2 linked regions of the Flocculibacter collagenilyticus genome follow. The protein of the gene in region 1 interacts with the protein of each later gene in a pairwise test. Links are inferred from orthologs where the notes say so. Each region holds a gene or a part of one and is shown in the gene's direction. Other genes may lie near its edges.

The links.
Region 2: the proteins of HUU81_RS01550 (region 1) and mrdA interact in binary tests that used the Escherichia coli proteins (3 or more experiments, as listed by UniProt). The link is inferred for Flocculibacter collagenilyticus from one-to-one orthologs.

The regions. Positions count from the first base shown.
Region 1 is NZ_CP059888.1:335,099-341,375, reverse strand. What follows is about bases 1,757-4,897. They hold HUU81_RS01550 (penicillin-binding protein 1A), read left to right. Parts: upstream 1,757-2,109; coding sequence 2,110-4,686; downstream 4,687-4,897. Other genes in these bases: HUU81_RS01545 (hypothetical protein), read right to left, coding at 4,683-4,897; HUU81_RS01555 (pilus assembly protein PilM), read right to left, coding at 1,757-1,969. Outside these bases: HUU81_RS01565 (type IV pilus inner membrane component PilO), read right to left, coding at 1-340; HUU81_RS01560 (PilN domain-containing protein), read right to left, coding at 330-902; more of HUU81_RS01555, read right to left, coding at 890-1,756; more of HUU81_RS01545, read right to left, coding at 4,898-5,282; HUU81_RS01540 (AraC family transcriptional regulator), read right to left, coding at 5,285-6,277. UniProt on the Escherichia coli protein: Cell wall formation. Synthesis of cross-linked peptidoglycan from the lipid intermediates.
Region 2 is NZ_CP059888.1:2,937,877-2,940,951, forward strand. The notes cover bases 205-3,075. They hold mrdA (penicillin-binding protein 2), read left to right. Parts: upstream 205-645; coding sequence 646-2,505; downstream 2,506-3,075. Other genes in these bases: rlmH (23S rRNA (pseudouridine(1915)-N(3))-methyltransferase RlmH), read left to right, coding at 205-633; rodA (rod shape-determining protein RodA), read left to right, coding at 2,502-3,075. In the rest of the region: rsfS (ribosome silencing factor), read left to right, coding at 1-162; more of rlmH, read left to right, coding at 163-204. UniProt on the Escherichia coli protein: Catalyzes cross-linking of the peptidoglycan cell wall. Responsible for the determination of the rod shape of the cell. Is probably required for lateral peptidoglycan synthesis and maintenance of the correct diameter during lateral and centripetal growth.

The DNA.
Region 1 (6,277 bases):
TAATATCATCCAATAAGCCTGGCGTTTCGTGCGTTGCAGGTAAGCGCTTCAATAACGTTGAAAGTTGCTTTTCCATGTCTTGCATCTGCTGTTTATATAGTTCTAAATTCGCCGATGCAGCATATTTAATTTTGTATGTTTGACGTAGCTCTTCTTCCTTGGCGAGCGCACGCTCGTAATCTTCAATTTTACCCGACACTAATAGTGAGTAACTACCAAACGCCACACCTACCGCAACGATAATACCAAAGATAACTTTTATCACTGGCGGCCACGAACCAATATTTTCTAAATCCAGTTCGCTTAAATCAATATCAGAAAAATCAACATTAAGATTCATCAGCATCACCTTGAATTTGTTCGTAACCTGTTACTTTTAACTGCATCTCAAAGTCACTCAGCAATGCTGGTTGTGCTTGGCCAGCTACAATCGAACGTAATACAGGCTCAGCAAGTAAACTAGACTCTTCTATCTTACGCATCATGTTAGCCAGTCGGTTATTCGACTCACTCTTACCAACAATTAACAGATGCTGGCCTTTTTTCTCTAGCTTAGTAAGATAAATACCAGCAGGAACAACGCTCGCTACTTCATCAAGTACTTGCGTACCTAAGTTTCGACTGCCTTGTAATTGCTCAATCAACGTCATGCGTTGCTGTAAGTCTCGTTTACGATCGTTAAGCTTTCTAATTTCTACAATTTTTTGATCAAGTACTGCAATTTCTTTGTTAATGAAGGCATTACGCTTTTCTTGACCAGATAATAATGCTCCATAGTAAAGACTAATGAAGAATATAATGACAAAAACAGTTCCCGCTATAACAGATAGAATACTTAAATATTGCTTCTGCTTCTCTTTTCGTGCTGCCTCTCGCCAAGGCAGGAGGTTTATATGTGCCATGGGGAAAAACTCCTTAATGCTAATCCTGTGGCAACCATTAGTTGAGGCGCTACTTGTTCGATTGCGTCTTTATCAACTAACGGTGAAAACTCTAGCTCTGCAAACGGTTTTGCTAACACTGTATGAATACCTAACTCATCAACAATCAGCTTATCAATACCGTTAATTAATGCAGTACCACCACTGATAATGATGTAATCAACATTTTCTTTGCCACTAGTTGTAAGATACATTTGAATAGCGCGACGGATTTGTTGAAGCAGAATAGTTTGAAACGGTGCCAACACTTCAAAGGTATAATTGGGTGGAAGGTCGTTACTGAGTTTTGCTTTTTCAGCTTCTTCGAACGTTTTATTGTAATAAGAGACGATTGAACGTGTGTATTGTTCACCACCAAAAACCTGATCGCGGGTATAAACGGTTTCACCATTTTCAATAATGCTCAACAAGCTCATGGTTGCGCCAATATCAACCGTCGCCACCACTTTTTCACTTGCATCGTCTGGTAGCTGACTAAAACATAGCTGCGCCGCACGGCTTAACGCATAGCTTTCTACATCAACAACTTTACTGTCAAAGCCGCCAATATCAATAGCACTAATACGCGCTTCAACACTTTCAGTACGTGCAGCACTGAGTAAAACATTTACTTTGCTAGGATCTGCCTCGTTGACTTCAAGTTTTTCGAAATCTAGGCTAACTTCATTCAATGGGTAAGGAATTAGGCTGTCCGCTTCGATAAGAATTTGGCTTTCCAGTTCTTCATCAGAAAGTGTTACATCCATGAAAATGACTTTAGTGATAACGGTAGAGCCTGACACTGCGGTTGCAGCGTGTTTAATATTTTTTGATATTTTTTTGCGGATTTTGGCAATGACTCTGCCTACTGCTTCAATATCTTGAATTTCCCTCTCTGCCATTGCGCCTTTTGACATGCTTTCAATAGCAAAAGCCTCAACCTTATAGTGATTATGTTGATGACTCAATAATACGGCTTTAACAGAATGCGAACCTATGTCGATTCCAAGCATCAGAGGAATTTGTTTTTGCCAAAAGCTAGTTAACATAATATCTGCTGTTATTACTTATAATTTTTATCGTTTACAGGTTATTTTTATTTCATCAAATAAAAGATTTATTCGTGAACTAATCAGGATATACTATCAGTGCTTTGAAATAAATGGCAGCTAAAATTTAGGTTGTTTCTGTGACTTTGTTAAAAAAATTCATCATATTCGGTTTAATTTGCATTTTACTAGGTAGCTTTGGGCTTCTTGGGATGTATTTTTATGTTAAAAATGAACTACCTAGCGTTGAGGTTTTAAAAGAGGTACGTTTGCAAACGCCCATGAAGGTTTATAGCAAAGATGGCCAACTTATTTCTCAATTTGGCGAAAAAAGACGCATCCCTCTTGCACTTGATGACATTCCTCAACAACTTATTAACGCCTTCCTAGCTACCGAAGATAGTAGATTTTATGAACATCCAGGCATTGATATTGTTGGCTTGATGCGCGCAGTTTTCGGTGAAGTTATTGGTCAAAATAAAGGTGGTGGTAGTACCATTACTATGCAAGTCGCGCGTAACTATTTTGACCTAACACGAGCTCGCAGTTACATCCGAAAATTAAAAGAAATCTTCATTTCATTGCATATAGAACAAATTCTAACCAAAGACGAGATTTTAACCCTTTATCTAAATAAAATTCCGCTAGGTCACCGCTCATTTGGTGTGGGTGCTGCTGCACAAGTTTATTATGGCAAAGATGTTTCTGAATTAACGTTAGCACAAATGGCCATCATCGCCGGATTACCAAAAGCACCGTCGACCCTGAATCCGATTAGCCGCCCAGAGCGTGCAAAAAATCGCAGAGCAGTAGTGCTTGGCCGCATGCTTGAAATGGGATTTATCACTAAACAAACTTATCAAGCTACGAAAGAAGCTCCGATTACAGCGAAGCGTCACGGTGCTCAAATTACCGCACCAGCGCCTTACGTTGCTGAAATGGTGCGCCGTGAAATGGTAGACCGTTTTGGCGCTGAAGAAGCATATACCGGTGGCTACCAAGTTTACACCACCATCATTGCTAAAAATCAGATCGCAGCTCAACAGGCAATTATAAATAATTTACATGACTATGATATTCGTCATGGCTACCGTGGAGTAGAAAAATATTTATGGCAAGAGCCTATTATGACTGTAGCACCTGACTCAAATACCGGTAGTCTTCAAATTAGCACTCCTGAAGAGCAAGTCGCCAATGCAGCATTAGAACCTCGCCGTGACGACTCGATGGCCTGGGATGCAGATGCCATTGCCAATGCCTTAAAATACAAAAAGTCTTATGGTGATTTGCAACCAGCAGTGGTTACTTCAATTACTGAGAAAACTGCTTACATTCAACTTAAAGATGGAAGCTATGATGTTTTAGATTGGCAAGGCATGGCTTGGGCACGCCCTTATATTAACGACTCAACACAGGGCGAAGCGCCAACACGCACTTCAGATATTATTGAGCCTGGCGCACTTATTTATGTAAAACCTAACTCAGAAGGTCGGTTACAGTTAAGTCAATTACCTAAACCAAGTAGCGCTTTGGTATCACTATCACCGCAAAATGGTGCGATAGAAGCCATCGTTGGAGGTTATAACTTTTATTTAAGCGAATATAATCGAGCCACACAAGCGAAACGTCAGGTCGGTTCGAATATAAAACCATTTTTGTATTCGGCCGCACTCGATAATGGCTATACCCTTGCCTCTGTCATTAACGATGCACCTATTAATAAGTGGGACAAACGCCAAGGCGTGGCATGGCGACCAAAAAACTCTCCACCTGTTTACGATGGCCCAACTCGAGTGCGCCGTGCACTCGCACAGTCAAAAAACGTGGTAGCCGTTAGGCTGTTACGTGGTACAGGATTAAACCAAGTCACTGATCACTTAATCAAGTTTGGCTTTGCACCAGACGATCTCCCTTTTAATGAGTCTCTCGCGCTGGGTTCAGCAGCATTAACACCACTTGAATTAGCCACTGGTATTGCAACCTTTGCCAATGGTGGTTTTTTAATTGAGCCATATTTAATTGAAAGAATTGAAGATAGTTTTAATCAACCCGTTTACCAAGCAAAACCCCTAACGGTTTGTCCTGAGTGTGAAACTTACGAAGAGCTTGACGACTCGCAATTTCCTCTCGCACCGCGAATTATTAGTGCCGAGAATGCATTTTTAATTGCACAAGCGATGGAAAGTACAATTTGGGGTGGTGGGAGCTGGAAATACAAAACAGCTTGGATGGGTACCGGTTGGCGTGCGCAAGCCCTTAAACGTAAAGACATTTCTGGTAAAACCGGCACAACAAATGACGCAAAAGATACTTGGTTTTCAGGCTTTACTCCAGGCTTGGTTACAACAGTATGGACAGGATATGACGACCCTAATCGTAGTCTTGGCCGCACGAGTAACTTTAAACACGTTATAGATGATCAAATCGTTGGCGGTGAGGCAGGTGCTACCGCAGCACTGCCAGCATGGATTGAATATATGAAAACCGCACTTGCTGATTTACCAGAAAGAACGATAGATATTCCGAAAGGTATTATGAGTGTACGCGTCGACTTAAAAACGGGCTTATTAGCAACTAAAAATGACTACACATCACGATTTGAGTTTTTTATGCAGGGCACTGAACCGACTCAATATGTAACCGACGATAGGGCCCCTATCGTATTCGATTTAGATGATGAAGCAAAAGTAGAAGAAGAGCAGGAGCTATTTTACTAGCTCGCTGCTTTTTGGTAGACCCCATCAAATACCACCTGCCATGCAGGCAAATCGTTAGATGAAGTTTCTGACGGCAGGCTTGCTTCTCCTTGAAGCTCATCGTTGCGTGCAGGTTGTTGATTTAAGTTTTTTGGCAACTTACGCTGTGCCCAAACTTGACGAACCGTCCCATCTTGGTTTGCTGTCCATGTAATTTTATGGTGCAGCACCGCGCCATCGGCAGCCACTCCTTTTCCGGTTAATTCCATTTTTTTATTTGTCGCATTGCCGCTAAGCTGTAATAACAATCCCGTATTATCAGTCCATGTTTGGTGCCATTGCTTCGTTTGTAAGTCATAAATATTTAAACTTTTGCCTTTATAGCCCTGAGCGGTGCTGTATTCTTCTAAAATGACACAGCCATTTAAAATTTTACTTATATTGTTACTCGCGGGAGGTAAAGACTTGTTACTTTGCAGAGTATTACTCACGCTCCACTTACCTAGCCAAAAATCAAACGCTTGATATTCAGGTGTTTGGCATGCTTTATTTTGCGCCGCTACATCTGAAGCCATCACCGCTACTCCTAAGCAGAGTATTTTTATATAGTGTTTCATTATTAGTCCTCAGTATTTTTATTATTTTTTGAGTGAACATTATGTTGACGCCGCTTTATATAATCAGTCGGTGTACAACTAAACCAACGTAAAAAGGCGCGACTAAAATTACTTTGGTCCGAAAAGCCTAGTCGAAATGCAATGTCGTTGAGCGTTAAATTATCGCGTTTTAAATATTCTAACGATTTTTGCTGCTTATACTGATCTAATAAACCACGGAATGTCCAACCCTGCTCTTGCAGCTTTCGACGTAATGTACGTTCAGACAAACATAATTCTGCGGCAATCGTTGCTTGATTAATATCACACGCCACTTCAAAGCCCTGAAACTCGTACAGCACCCGATTAACAAAATTGGGCGCATACATTTTTTCCATTGCCTGTTGGGCAACTTGCTCGTTAGTTTTGGCGAGTTTAGAACAACCAAACAATAGCGGCTTCGATAACGCCTCATTGCATAACCAATATTTCAATACTGGTCTGCCATATTCAATGCGCCCGTTAAAATATCTCGCATACCGCTGTGTATTAGCCGGCACACTTCTAATAAGCTCAATTTTATAAGGCGTCACTTCTCCTAAGCTAACATCACTAATCATTTTGTGAAGCACAATTAATGCAATATCAAACTCGGGTACATACTGGCTAAACGCATTTTGCGGATGAAAACATACTGCGCAGTGATGTTGCTCTTCTTGGAGTGTTACAGCTAAAGAGTCGGTCATTAACGGGTGGTATTTTACTAAGCATGATAAAAAGTCAGCCATGGTGTGGCTTGCATACAGCGCAAACCCCAGCCCTTGAATATGCTGAGGCTTAAATAGTTTCACCATATTGAAGATAAATTGATCATCTTTTGCTACCGCCATGGCTCGGCAACATAACGATTGCAGCTTCACTACACCAATTCGATCTGTTGCTGTATTAATTAACTGATCATAATCTAAGTCAATTTCGGCCAATAACGAGCTAACATCAACCTGTTCCTGCTCTAA
Region 2 (3,075 bases), 2.6 Mb from region 1 along the record:
GAAAACGTTGCTATTGAAGCAAAAAACAATGATATTCCGCCGCTAGGTGTTGAAGGTAAAGAAGCTGGCGAGTGGGTATTGGTTGATCTTGGTAATGTTATTGTACATGTTATGCAAGATGACTCGCGCGATTTTTATCAGTTAGAAAAGCTTTGGAGCTAGATGAAAATTCAGTTAGTTGCCGTTGGCACAAAAATGCCAAGCTGGATAACTCAGGGTTACTTAGAGTATGAGCGACGCTTTCCCAAAGACTTTGCGCTAGAATTAGTTGAAGTAACCGCAGGTAAACGCGGTAAAAATGCTGATATTAAACGTATTTTACAGCAAGAAGGCGAGCGTACATTAGCGGCTATCCCGAAAGGAAACCGCATAGTAACATTGGAAGTTAAAGGTAATCCTTGGAAAACTGAACAATTAGCGTCACAGCTAGAACGCTGGCAGTTAGACGGCAGAGATGTAAGCTTATTAATAGGCGGGCCGGAAGGCTTAGCGCCTGAATGCATTGCTGCAAGTGAGCAGAAATGGTCTTTATCGCCTCTAACCTTGCCCCACCCCCTTGTAAGAGTGGTTGTTGCTGAAAGTTTATATCGAGCATGGAGCATTAATAATAATCATCCATACCACAGAGAGTAATCAATTTAGTCAATGATCCGCCAACGCGTTACGATTAAGGACCATTCAGCAGAAGCGAATTTATTTACTCGTCGAACCTTTATCACCTTTCTGGGTGTGGTGTGCATAATGTTACTACTAATTAGTAACCTGTATCAGTTACAAGTCACTAGCCACGAAAGCTACAAAACCCGCTCTAATGAAAACCGTATTAAAGTAGTACCCGTTGCGCCAAACCGAGGGCTGATTTACGATAGAAATGGTGTGCTGCTTGCCGAAAACAAACCCGTATTTTCTTTGGAAATCATTCCAGAGAAAGTAGGTAATTTAGAAGATACCTTACAAGCGCTCTCAACCATTATTGAGATTTCTGACGAACAAAAAACACGCTTTTTAAAAGCAGCGAAATATAAACGGCGCTTTAAAAGCATTCCCATTATTGGTCAATTAACTGAAACACAAGTTGCTCAGTTCTCCGTCAATCAGCACCTATTCCCCGGCGTGTCGATAGAAGCTCGTTTAACCCGTTACTATCCACATAAAGAAACACTGACTCACGTGCTTGGCTATGTTTCAAAAATAAATAAAAAAGATTTAACCAAATTAGAAGAAGAAGAAAAAACAGCTAACTATGCTGCCACTCGTGATATAGGAAAGTTAGGCTTAGAAAAGTATTATGAAAATGAACTACATGGCACAGTAGGATTTCAAGAAGTTGAAATTAATAATAGAGGACGCATATTGCGCACCCTCAAACAAGTTCCGCCAATTCCGGGTAAAGACATACACCTAGGGATTGATATTGGATTACAAAAAACCGCACAAAAAGCCTTGAAAGATACACGAGGTGCTGTAGTGGCAATCGATCCAAGAAATGGTGACGTGTTAGCCTTGTATAGCAATCCTAGCTACGACCCCAACTTATTTGTTCACGGTATAAGTGGCAAAGAATATAAAAAAATCATCAACTCTAAAGATCGCCCGTTAATTAACCGAACTACCCAAGGAAGATATCCACCCGCCTCAACAATAAAGCCCCAACTTGCACTGTTGGGCTTGGATGAAAACGAAGTGACGGTTAAAACCCGTATTTGGGATCCGGGTTTCTTTCAACTGAAAAACTTAGATCATAAATATCGCGATCACACTCCATACGGCCATGGCTGGGTTGATATTTTTACCGCCATTGAAAAGTCATGTGATATTTACTTCTATAGTTTGGCTGTTAAATTAGGTATAGATCGTATCAGTACCTTTATGGCTAAGTTTGGTTTTGGTGAAGAAACTGGTATCGACATCCACGAAGAAAATACAGCAATTTTGCCTTCCGTTGGCTGGAAACGGGCACGCTATAATCAACCATGGTGGGCAGGCGATACAGTAAATATAGGTATAGGACAAGGGTATTGGACAGCAACGCCTTTACAAATAGCGACGGCAACAACCGTACTTGTTAATAAAGGGCTGTTTTACGTACCTCGATTAGTTAATGGCTTCACTGAAAATGACCAATTTGTTGAACGAGCTATTGAAGAAAAACCGCCTGTGGTATTAAACGACAATAAAAATTGGGATCCTATATTAACTGCTATGCACAATACGGTACTTAGAGGCAGTGCGGCAGGAGCATTTAAAGGCGCAGTTTATGATTCGGCAGGTAAAACCGGCACAGGTCAAGTTATCAGTATTTCTCAAGACGAAGAGTATAAAGAGGAAGCGATCGCTGAACGTCATCGTGACAATGCAATGTATATTGGCTATGCACCTTATGATGACCCACAAATAGTTATTGCCGTTACTTTAGAGAACGCGGGGCATGGTGGTACCAATGCGGCACCTATTGCCAGACAAATAATGGATTATTACTTTACTGATCGCATGAGTAAACAATGATACAGACTAACGCTTCTGAACATCGCCCTATTTCATTATGGACCCGCCTTCATTTAGACGGTCCATTACTTGCGTGTTTAATTGCTCTCATGCTTGTTGGCGTGGCGGTACTTTACAGTGCAGGAGGACAAGATCAGGCCTTAATAATTCGACAAGGCGTTCGCTTAGGTGTCGCTTTTGTAGTGATGTTTGTATTAGCGCAAATACCTCCCATGGTTTATCAACGCTGGGCTTTACCTTTATTTATCGTTGGAGTGCTCCTGCTAGTTGCCGTGCTGGCTTTTGGCCATGTTGGAAAAGGTGCAAAGCGTTGGCTTGACCTTGGTTTTATGATGTTTCAACCTTCTGAGATAATGAAATTAGCTGTTCCCATGGCCGTAGCATGGCATATTAGTCAGCATAACTTACCCCCTTCTCTTAAGAACGTTATTATTGGGTTTGTGATTGTTTTAATTCCTACCTTACTCATATCTAAGCAACCAGATTTAGGAACATCACTACTGATAGCAAGCTCAGGCATTTTCGCATTGTTTTTAGCAGGAATGAGCTGGCGTATTATTTCAGTATTTG